Regions from separate parts of the Desulfoconvexum algidum genome, predicted to be linked through region 2. Evidence: predicted binding sites of a transcription regulator. Region 2 holds the regulator's gene; each other region holds the start of a gene.

Region 1 (3,166 bases), 1.2 Mb from region 2:
GAGTAATATCCGGGTAAAAAGCGGCAATTTTGACCCGGATGAGACAAAGGTGCCGGTGATGGTGGGCACCACAAAAATCATTAAAAACATTACCACAAAAATAGAACAGCAAACCAGGATAATAGGATATACGGAAGCCGTTTTTATTTTTTGCTTGATCTGAATGGATCGTTCAAAGTAGACAAGGAATTCCTCCACGGCATCGGGTATGTTCCCGCTTGCCTCCCCGGACCTCAGAGTGGCGATATAAAGAGGTGAAAAAATAGTTTCATGTTTTTCAAAGGCAGTGGAAATCGATTCTCCGCCGGAAATATCATCCCGGATAGTTTTTAAAGTCCTGGAAAAAAACTTTTCCGTCTGTTTTTCAATAATGCCGTCCAGGGCGATAACAACCGGAAGCCCTGCCCGCAGCAAAGTCAAAAACTCCTGATTAAATGAGTAAAAATCCTTGGGATTTATCGTTTGCCTGGTGAAAAATGAAATCAGCAAGGGGCCTTGATCGGCCTTTTCAGCCTTCACAAGAAATCCCCCGTCTAAAGCCACCTGTTTTTTTAAGGAGGAGACAGAACCGGATTGTATTATCTTTTCAACCATTTCCCCATTCAGAGAAGCGATCTTGCATTTGTAGGTCGGCATAAACGAGTCACCTTGCTTTGTGGTCTTAAGACCAATAAACCATATGATTTGACCATATCATTATCATTAATTAGAAAAAGATTCCAGCAATACCGGCATAGATCAATTCATGCAATCTCAAACTTATTATCGAAATTTTTCTCAAAATGGTGCTGCCATGCGCTATGCGCCATACCAGGGTTTCCCCCCAAAAAAGCAAAACCGGACTTTTTTATAAAAAGTCCGGTTTTGTTCTATTTTAACTAATCTTTGACTATTTCAAATATTAGCTAACTTTTCTGCGGGTAATACCAGCAAGGCCTAAAAGGCCAAAGCCTAAAAGTACCAGCGTGGCAGGTTCTGGAACGGCAGGTCTTAAGTCATCGCCAGTGATAGTCATATCAGTAAAGTCACGATCAGGACTAGGGTCTCTTGTAGATCCTTGGTCATCTAAATACACTGTCACATGACTGTCGTTAACCCACGTGGTACCTATATGTTCAATATCAGTATCATAAGACGTACCATCTGCTAATTTGTTAAACAGTGTATCTGTATAAAAGAAAAAGTCAATTGTACCGGATTCAACATCAGTCTCATCATTGGCATAATGGCTATCAGTACCGGTGTCTACACCATAGTAAAAACCAAAAACATTTGTAAATTCATACCAGTCTTTTTCTACTGAATTTGTTGTATAATTGAAAAGTTGCACGCTCCACAAACCTGAAGTCAGTTTAAAGTTGAGGCCTTTTGATGTCCCTACCTCGTTACCTAGGGAAAAAACCTCATACTCGTCAAGAATCGTATCGCCTGCTTCATTTACTGAATAAAGTCCAAATGTAGACTCATAGCCAGCTTGTTCTACAGTTATGTTAAACGTTGCCTCACCATTAGCACCAGTAGTCGAATCTGTATTCGTCCAATAATCTTGTGTAAAACTCATTGCCATTGCGCTTCCAGCCAGTAAAAAACATCCTACGATTGAGATCAAAAAAACCTTTATCAATTTCAACATGTGATCACCTCTTGTTTTTGCCTCTTGCAACCCGGCCATCTTCCCATAAGATCCGTTGGCTTTCCGCCCCTGACTCACATCAGGTTTGGCCTCTAAGGTATTTAATTTTTTCTTAATTAGACATACTGCAACACATGTGCCATAGTGCAGAACGGTCATATTGTTATGTTGCGTTTTGGCCCTAAAATTCAGCAAATAAATAATTAACAGACTGATATAATAGAAATTAAAAAATCTAAAAATTTTAAATAAGAGTTATTTTTTTCCTGTTTTATCAATCAATTAAATTCTACTTAAGAAATAACTATGAAAATAAGTTCCTAATTTTAAGAGGTTAATACCATAAATTATTATGCAATTAACTTCTTATTTATTCAGTTCATTAAAAACTATCGTTTCTGATACCTTCGAACCGGACAAAAAAAATCGCTCCTTTTATTAATCAGAATCACACTGATTAGTCGATTCTGAAGAACCTATTTCCTGGGTTTGGGTAGCCCCGCCTGCACCCAACACATGTGAAGCATAGCTACTACCTATAATAAAAGCCCAAAAAACACCCAGAGTAAAAAGACTTCATCAGAGCCTGACAATTTCTGTAAAGCTTCCTATATTTACGGCCATCATTTTGGAGTCTTGGACATTCTTTTTGGCTGGGTAAAAAAAGATTTTTTGCATCCCTCTCATCAACGACAATTATTTTTTCCCTGCGGTAATTATAACTGACGCTGATCATTTAAGTAAAACTCGCTAACACCATGCCAACCCACTGTAATCAAACTAGAAATTTTATTACTTCCCTTATCATCAACTTTAATATAAATATTGCTTTAAATTTGATTACAAGCACATAAATGGAAACTTAGGAATTATAATGTCTATAGTTCCGGGACAACTACTAAACGCCAAGACAAAGCCAAACCAGTCGGAAGGCTGGCACGGAAAGCCAAAGGGTTCTAAAAAGAACAGCCGGTTACCTTGATGCACCAAAAAAGGATATCTTATGAAGATGAAGAAACGCTCAGGATTTTTATTGGTCTTAACAGTATTTTTAATGTTTGCAGGAACTGCCAGTGCAATCACATGGGATTGGAATGGCCACACCTATATTACAATCGAAAATAGCGCTGACTGGAGCCCTTACACATGGGATGATGCCCGACAGGACATATTGAACAATGACTCCACTGGTCTGTTTCACCTGGCTACCATTACCAGCGTAGAAGAACAAACCGCTATGTCCACTGCCATGGCCAGTTTGTCTGGTGAATGGTGGCTTGGCGGTATTCAAGCGACAGGTGCTAAGAATGCATCGGACGGGTGGAGTTGGGTTACCGGAGAGGAGTGGGATTACGTTGCTTGGGAAACCGAGATCAGTGATGAACCCAACGACTGGAATTCCAGAAATGAATATCACCTGGGTGCCTGGTCGAGATATGGATGGAATTGGAATGACGAACACGGCAGTTCCAACATCGCCGGCTATATCATGGAAATGTCTCCTGTGCCGGAACCTGCCACAATGGTTCTTCT
Region 2 (3,166 bases):
ACAGGCCAGAAAAAGGGCACACCGCAATAAATGGCAGAACTGGTACTTGAAAATTTAGTAAAAATCTACAACGGCAAAACCGTGGTGAATAAAATCAACCTCACCGTGAGCCAGGGAACGGTTACAGGGCTACTGGGTCCCAATGGTGCCGGAAAAACCACTACGTTTTACATGGCCGTGGGAATGATACGCCCGAACAAGGGCATCGTCTATCTGGACCAGGAGGATATCACGGCACATCCCATGTATATTCGGGCCAGAAAAGGAATTGGATACCTGCCCCAGGAAGCGTCTATTTTCAAGAAATTAACAGTGACAGAAAATATAACTGCCATACTCGAGGTGTTGCCCAAAAATGGGATCGATATTCGAGGAAAAGCCGCCGGCCTCATGGCGGAATTGGGGATTGACGGGCTCGCCCATCAAAAAGCAGCCTCTTTGTCCGGGGGAGAAAGGCGGCGCTTAGAAATCGCCAGGGTTCTGGCCACAGATCCCAAGTTCATTCTTCTGGATGAACCCTTTGCCGGAATCGACCCTTTGGCTGTGATTGATATTCAACAAATCATTTCCCAGTTGACCCACAAGGGAATTGGTGTTTTAATTTCCGATCACAATGTCAGGGAAACCCTGGGCGTCTGTGACCATGCATATATTATGAGTCAGGGGAAAGTGATTGAATCAGGACCGCCTGAACGAATCATTTCAAGTGAAATAGCCAAAAAAATCTATCTGGGAGATAATTTTAAACTTTAATATGGAACTTGGACTACAACAAAACCTCTCGTTGACCCAGCAGCTGGTGATGACCCCCCAGCTCCAGCAGGCCATAAAACTACTTCAATTGTCAAGGCTGGAACTGGCGGATACCATTGCCCAGGAAATGGAACAGAACCCGGCCCTTGAAGAAGAACTTAATGAAGACAGATCCGACAAAGATATCACTGCCCAGGAAAGTGAAACAATTGCGCCGGAAAAAGAATCTCCTGTCAAGGAAGTTACCATAGAAGAAAAGGTCCCGTCTGATATGGACTGGGATAATTACATTGATGAGTATAATTCCACTGGTCGAGTATACACAGAATCTGAAAATACCGAAGCCCCTAATTTTGAAGCCTTTACCCCGGACAGAAAAACCCTTGAGGATCATCTCAAATGGCAGTTGATGCTCTCAGAACTTGATGATGCTGAAGAACGTCTGGGCCATGTTATCATTGGAAACCTGAACAGGGACGGGTATCTTTGCTCCAGCGTCGAAGAAATAGCAATCGGTTCGCAAGTTGAAATAGAAACCGTTGAAAAGGTTCTAGGGGTACTCCAATCCTTTGATCCCCCGGGAATATGTGCAAGGAATCTATGTGAGACCCTGTTGATCCAGGTTAAAATGCTTGGGATTGAAAATCATATCATTACCGAAATCATCACCCATCACCTGAAAAATCTTGAAAACCGAAACTCTAAAAAAATAGCAAAGGCCCTTCGGATTTCCGTTGATGATGTTCGTGCCGCCGTCAAAATCATCCAATACCTGGAGCCCAAACCCGGACGAGAATTCACCACGGATGAACCCACCTATATCATACCCGATATCTATGTCTACAAAGAGGAGGATGGGTTTAAAATAGTGATGAATGACGACGGGCTGCCCAAACTGAGGATTAGTCGGTTCTATCGAAGCGCCATTGCAGACGGCAGGAAAATTTCCAAGGAAACCAAGACCTATCTGAACGAAAAAATGCAATCGGCCTCCTGGCTGATCAAAAGCATACACCAGCGCCAGAAAACCATCTACCTTGTCATGGAAAGCATCATTAAATTTCAGCGCGAGTTTTTTGAAAAAGGGATTGCCTACCTGCGACCCCTTATTTTAAAAGATATTGCAGAAGATATTGAAATGCATGAATCCACCATAAGCCGGGTAACCACCAACAAGTATGCCTATACCCCCCAGGGACTCTTTGAGTTAAAATATTTCTTTAACAGCTCAATTGGAAGGACAGGCGGGCTGTCCATGGCCTCTGCCAGCGTTAAAGATAAAATCCGACTGCTCATTGAAAATGAAGATCCCAATGCACCCCTCAGTGATGACAGGATTGCCGCCATTCTTCAACGCTCAGACATTGAAATTGCCAGAAGAACCGTTGCAAAATACAGGAAGGTGCTTAATATTCTGCCATCCAATAAACGAAAACAACTTTAAGGAGATTTTTTATGCAAACAAGCGTGACGTTTAAAAAAATGGACTCCTCTGATTCCCTGAAAGCCTATGCCCAGAAAAAACTAGATAAATTTGATAGAATGCTGGACAACCCAGGTGAAGTTCATTTGGTATTATCCGTCCAAAAAATCAGACATATTGCAGAACTGACCCTCACCTGTGATCGAATCAATATCCATGCCACAGAAGAATCCGAAAACATGTATTCAACGATTGACACCCTCATGGACAAGGTAAGAGGACAGATTAAAAAGCACAAAGAAAAAATAAAACGCCATATGTCGGGAAACAAACAAAGCCTTAAAAATGATACCCTTGAATTTAACGCAACCCAAACGCCTATTAAGCCAGATCAAATGACAGAGGAGATCATCATTGAACCCATTGACAACAAGCCAATGGATGTGGACGATGCCGTGAGTGAACTTAATTCCTCAAACCAATCTTTTTTTGTTTTCAATAATGCCAGGACCGAACAATTGAATGTTCTGTACAAACATCAAAATGGAAAACTGGGTCTCATTCAACCCAGGGGATAAATAATTAAATGAAAATCAGTGAGATTCTTAACAAAGATTCCATTATTGCCGATCTTGCATCAACCAACAAAAACGGGGTTATCAAAGAACTGGCCCGGTCCGTATCAAAGGCCACCGATGCTTCCCCCGACGACATTGCTGCCGTGTTGATGGAACGGGAAATGCTTGGCAGTACAGGGATTGGCGGCGGCATTGCCATACCCCACGGAAAACTCAATTCTGTAAAATCTGTCACAATCGGGTTTGGCCTGAGCCGGCAAGGCGTTGAATACGATGCCCTTGACAATCGACTGGTCCATATATTTTTTTTGCTGCTCACACCGGAAAACAGCACCGGCGGTCACTTAAAAGTGCTGGCCCAGATATCCAAGCTCCTGAAAAAGACCCAATTCAAAGAAGGACTGCAGGCTGC
Region 3 (3,166 bases), 2.7 Mb from region 2:
CCCCAAGGGTTGCACTGTCAACCACCGTCAGTTTGTAGCTGTAGGCATCCAAGCCCGGAGCAGATCCTGACCAGCCGGAAATGCTGGCCTCGGACAGGTTCATATCCATCTCGGTCTTTGTATACTGGGTATCCGCGCTGGAATAATCAGCCATCCACATGACAAAGGCCTCGGCATAATCAATTTTATCACCAAAATCATAGCTGGAAAAAAGGCCGCTTTGATCGGTTGCATAATCCCCGGTGACAACCCCGGTAAAATACTCCAGTCCAGTTCCCTGGGAATGCTGATAGTTCATGGCCCAGATCAGCTCTTTTGTCAGGACATCCAGTTCCTCTGACACCTTGGGAAGAATTTCATCCCGCACCTCAAGCCATCCGGCAAGCTTTCCGCCGGAAATATTAGCAGTGATATCCTGGGCAACCCCGTATGACCCCTGCCAGAGAACCTTGTCATCACTCTGGGAAAGTGTGTTATATTCCGCCCCATTGACAAGGGGGAAGCCATTGCCGACAGTTACAATAACAGAACCATTGGACTTTTCAAAGGAATCAAGATCAATGAGCTGGCCCAGATCATCTATAATCGCGTTTCGCTGGTCCCTTAAATCATTTGCAGACATATTGCCCTCAAGACCGGTGATCTGGACATTCAAATCGGCTATCTGGCTGACATAGGAATTAATCTGGCTCACAGCGGCACCGATCTCCTGGTTTAAGTCTGTCTCCATGTTGGCAATATCGGTACTGGCAGAGTTAAGACGGTTTGCAAGGATAGTCCCCTGCTCGTATACCGTGACCCGTTCGGAGGACCCAAGCGGATTGTTGGAAAGATCGTACCAGGAATTCCAGAAATCTGTCAGCAGATTTCCAACACTTGAATCAGAGTCCGCATCAAAATATCCCTCAAGAATATTCATATAGGCTTCAGCTTCTTCATAGGCTGCCTGATTGGACAATTCATCGGTCAGCCGGTTTTCAAGAAAACTGTCGACATTCTGCTGGATCTGGGAGGTATCAACCCCTGTACCGAAAAGATATCCAGCATAACGGATGGACGTCATGGTGGTCTGATCGGCCGTCTGCATGCTATAATCTGGATTATTTACATTTGCAATATTGTTGCCGGTTACGGCCAACCCATATTGCTGTGATAAGATTGCCGACTTGGATATATTGAGAGTAGACCCTAAACCTGACATTTTACACCTCTACCCTTAAAAGCGTTTTCACGGAATTGTCCGTAAAAACCTTGCCGGTATTGTTATAGGCTTTCTTGTTTTCAGTGCCAATAATCGTTGCAAAAATACCATCAATCACCGACAGGTATTCGTTTGTATATCGTTTATTCTCCGATGCCAGGGCGGTGATTTCTTTCTTAAGGGTCTCTAACTTTACTTTAACTTTTTTCAGGCCTGATTTTGTTTTTACAGGGAGCGGCAGGCTATTTATAACCTGGGATAGACTGAAAGCGCTTGCCTGCATATTCAAAGAAAGTTTTTTCTCTTCAAAGAGAGAAAAAATCCGTTCTCTTATCCCCAGGATTTCCAAGGCCAGCTGCTTTTTTCTCTCCAGGGTTTCCCACAGGGAATCGACATTCATATCAACAATATATTTTTTTTCCTGCTCAAAGATCTTTTTCAACTCTTGATATAATAAAAGTTTTTCTTGAAGCATATTCTCTATTGCACAGGCAAAATTTTCCATGTTGATTCTCCTTTATATGCTATCGGTATCTGCCGGCATTTTTTTAAATTTAAAAAATGCACTAAATAGATAGAGAGGAATTTTTTTCCCCTATTCCCGATTTTATGCGCTGTTATTGAGCTATATATATGTAATAGCAACATGTATGCCATAAACTTAAACTTTGGGAATCGACAAGACTATAAAGGATACGGATTAGAGGGGCAAATTAGCGGGAACCTTTTAACTGCTGGTATAAAAAATCCCTAAGGCCAAGGGATTTTTGACTTTTTGACAGGGTCTCAGCCAAATTTTGATCCTGCATGGATTTATATATATTGGTGGCATTGGATTCTTTAAACAGGGCATCACCGGGCAGGGTCTTGCGCATGGATTGAAGCATTTCCTTCATAAAAATGGCTTCAAATCCGGCACAGGCATCTTTGAGTTCCCTGTCTTTTTCAGGATCAAGGACTTGACGTTTCATTTTATCAAGTCCTGAAACAGAAAGATTTTGATGAATTAAATCAATCGTATCGGTCATGGATTATCCTTTGTACAGGCATAAGATTACCTGGCTATAAAATTTCAAGCTCAGCCTGGAGTGCGCCGGCCGCCTTTATCCCCTGGAGGATACTGATCAGATCCCGGGGTTTAACCCCTAAAGAGTTCAGCCCCCGGACAAGCTCTCCTATGGTGGAACTCCCCTCAAGATTCATCACACTCTCCTGGGTTTGATTCCCCGGCGCAGTATCAATGGTGACAGACAGGTTTCCATGGGCAACAGCAACACTGGAAATGGTTACGTCTTGACCAATGACAATGGTGCCGGTTTTTTCGTTTATCACCACCTTGGCAATGGTATCTGGAATCACTGACAGGGTTTCAATATCAGCGATGAACTCGGCAACATTTTTTTCCCACATGCTGTCTGGAACATTCAAATCCAGAGCACTGGCATCGATTATTTTGGCGCTGCCCTCACCAATGGAAGCGTTGATGGTCTCAGCCATACGTTTGGCCGTGGTAAAATCCGGCCGAAACAAAGAAAGGACCAAGGTTCGTTTCCCATTTAGTTTGAAGGGAATCTCTTTCTCCACAGAGGCCCCATTTGTTACCCGCGCCACCAGAAGATGGCTGGCCCTGTCCCCGGTACCATCGGGGATAGCAAGACTTAAGGAACCCTGGGCAAGACCGTAAACCTGTCCATCAACCCCCTTCAAGGGGGTCATCAATAGGGTGCCGCCCTTAAGGCTCTTGGCATCCCCCATGGAAGAAACGGTCACATCCATTTTATCTCCGATCCTGGCAAAAGGCAAAATATCAGCCGTCACCATGACAGATGCCACATTTTTAACCTTAATATCCCTCACTGAATTATCAATATTCATTTTGTCCAGCAGATTAATCAATGACTGACGGGTAAAAAGGACATTGTTCTTATCTCCTGTGCCGTTCAACCCCACCACCAATCCGTAACC

Evidence for each region. The regulator sigma-54, encoded in region 2, starts transcription at its own class of promoters, with help from an activator protein. The targets are predictions, from matches to a motif close to TNTGGCACANTTTCTGCTNT.
Region 1: ACZ45G_RS10630 (PEP-CTERM sorting domain-containing protein) is a predicted target of sigma-54. The motif match lies at 1,758-1,777, and genes of this name have one in related genera.
Region 3: flgN (flagellar export chaperone FlgN) is a predicted target of sigma-54. The motif match lies at 1,840-1,859, and genes of this name have one in related genera.

The regions. Positions count from the first base shown of each region.
Region 1 covers NZ_AP042394.1:2,326,313-2,329,478, reverse strand. The annotation lists gene ACZ45G_RS10635 (type II secretion system F family protein) at 1-636, opposite strand, end outside; gene ACZ45G_RS10630 (PEP-CTERM sorting domain-containing protein) at 902-1,633, opposite strand; cyclic di-GMP riboswitch class I at 1,656-1,733, opposite strand; cyclic di-GMP riboswitch class I at 2,539-2,614, shown strand; gene ACZ45G_RS10625 (C-type lectin domain-containing protein) at 2,637-3,166, shown strand, end outside.
Region 2 covers NZ_AP042394.1:3,556,244-3,559,409, forward strand. The annotation lists gene lptA (lipopolysaccharide transport periplasmic protein LptA) at 1-30, shown strand, start outside; gene lptB (LPS export ABC transporter ATP-binding protein) at 31-753, shown strand; gene rpoN (RNA polymerase factor sigma-54) at 755-2,197, shown strand; gene hpf (ribosome hibernation-promoting factor, HPF/YfiA family) at 2,209-2,754, shown strand; gene ACZ45G_RS16305 (PTS sugar transporter subunit IIA) at 2,763-3,166, shown strand, end outside.
Region 3 covers NZ_AP042394.1:843,511-846,676, reverse strand. The annotation lists gene flgK (flagellar hook-associated protein FlgK) at 1-1,201, opposite strand, end outside; gene flgN (flagellar export chaperone FlgN) at 1,203-1,706, opposite strand; gene ACZ45G_RS03790 (rod-binding protein) at 1,915-2,229, opposite strand; gene ACZ45G_RS03785 (flagellar basal body P-ring protein FlgI) at 2,264-3,166, opposite strand, start outside.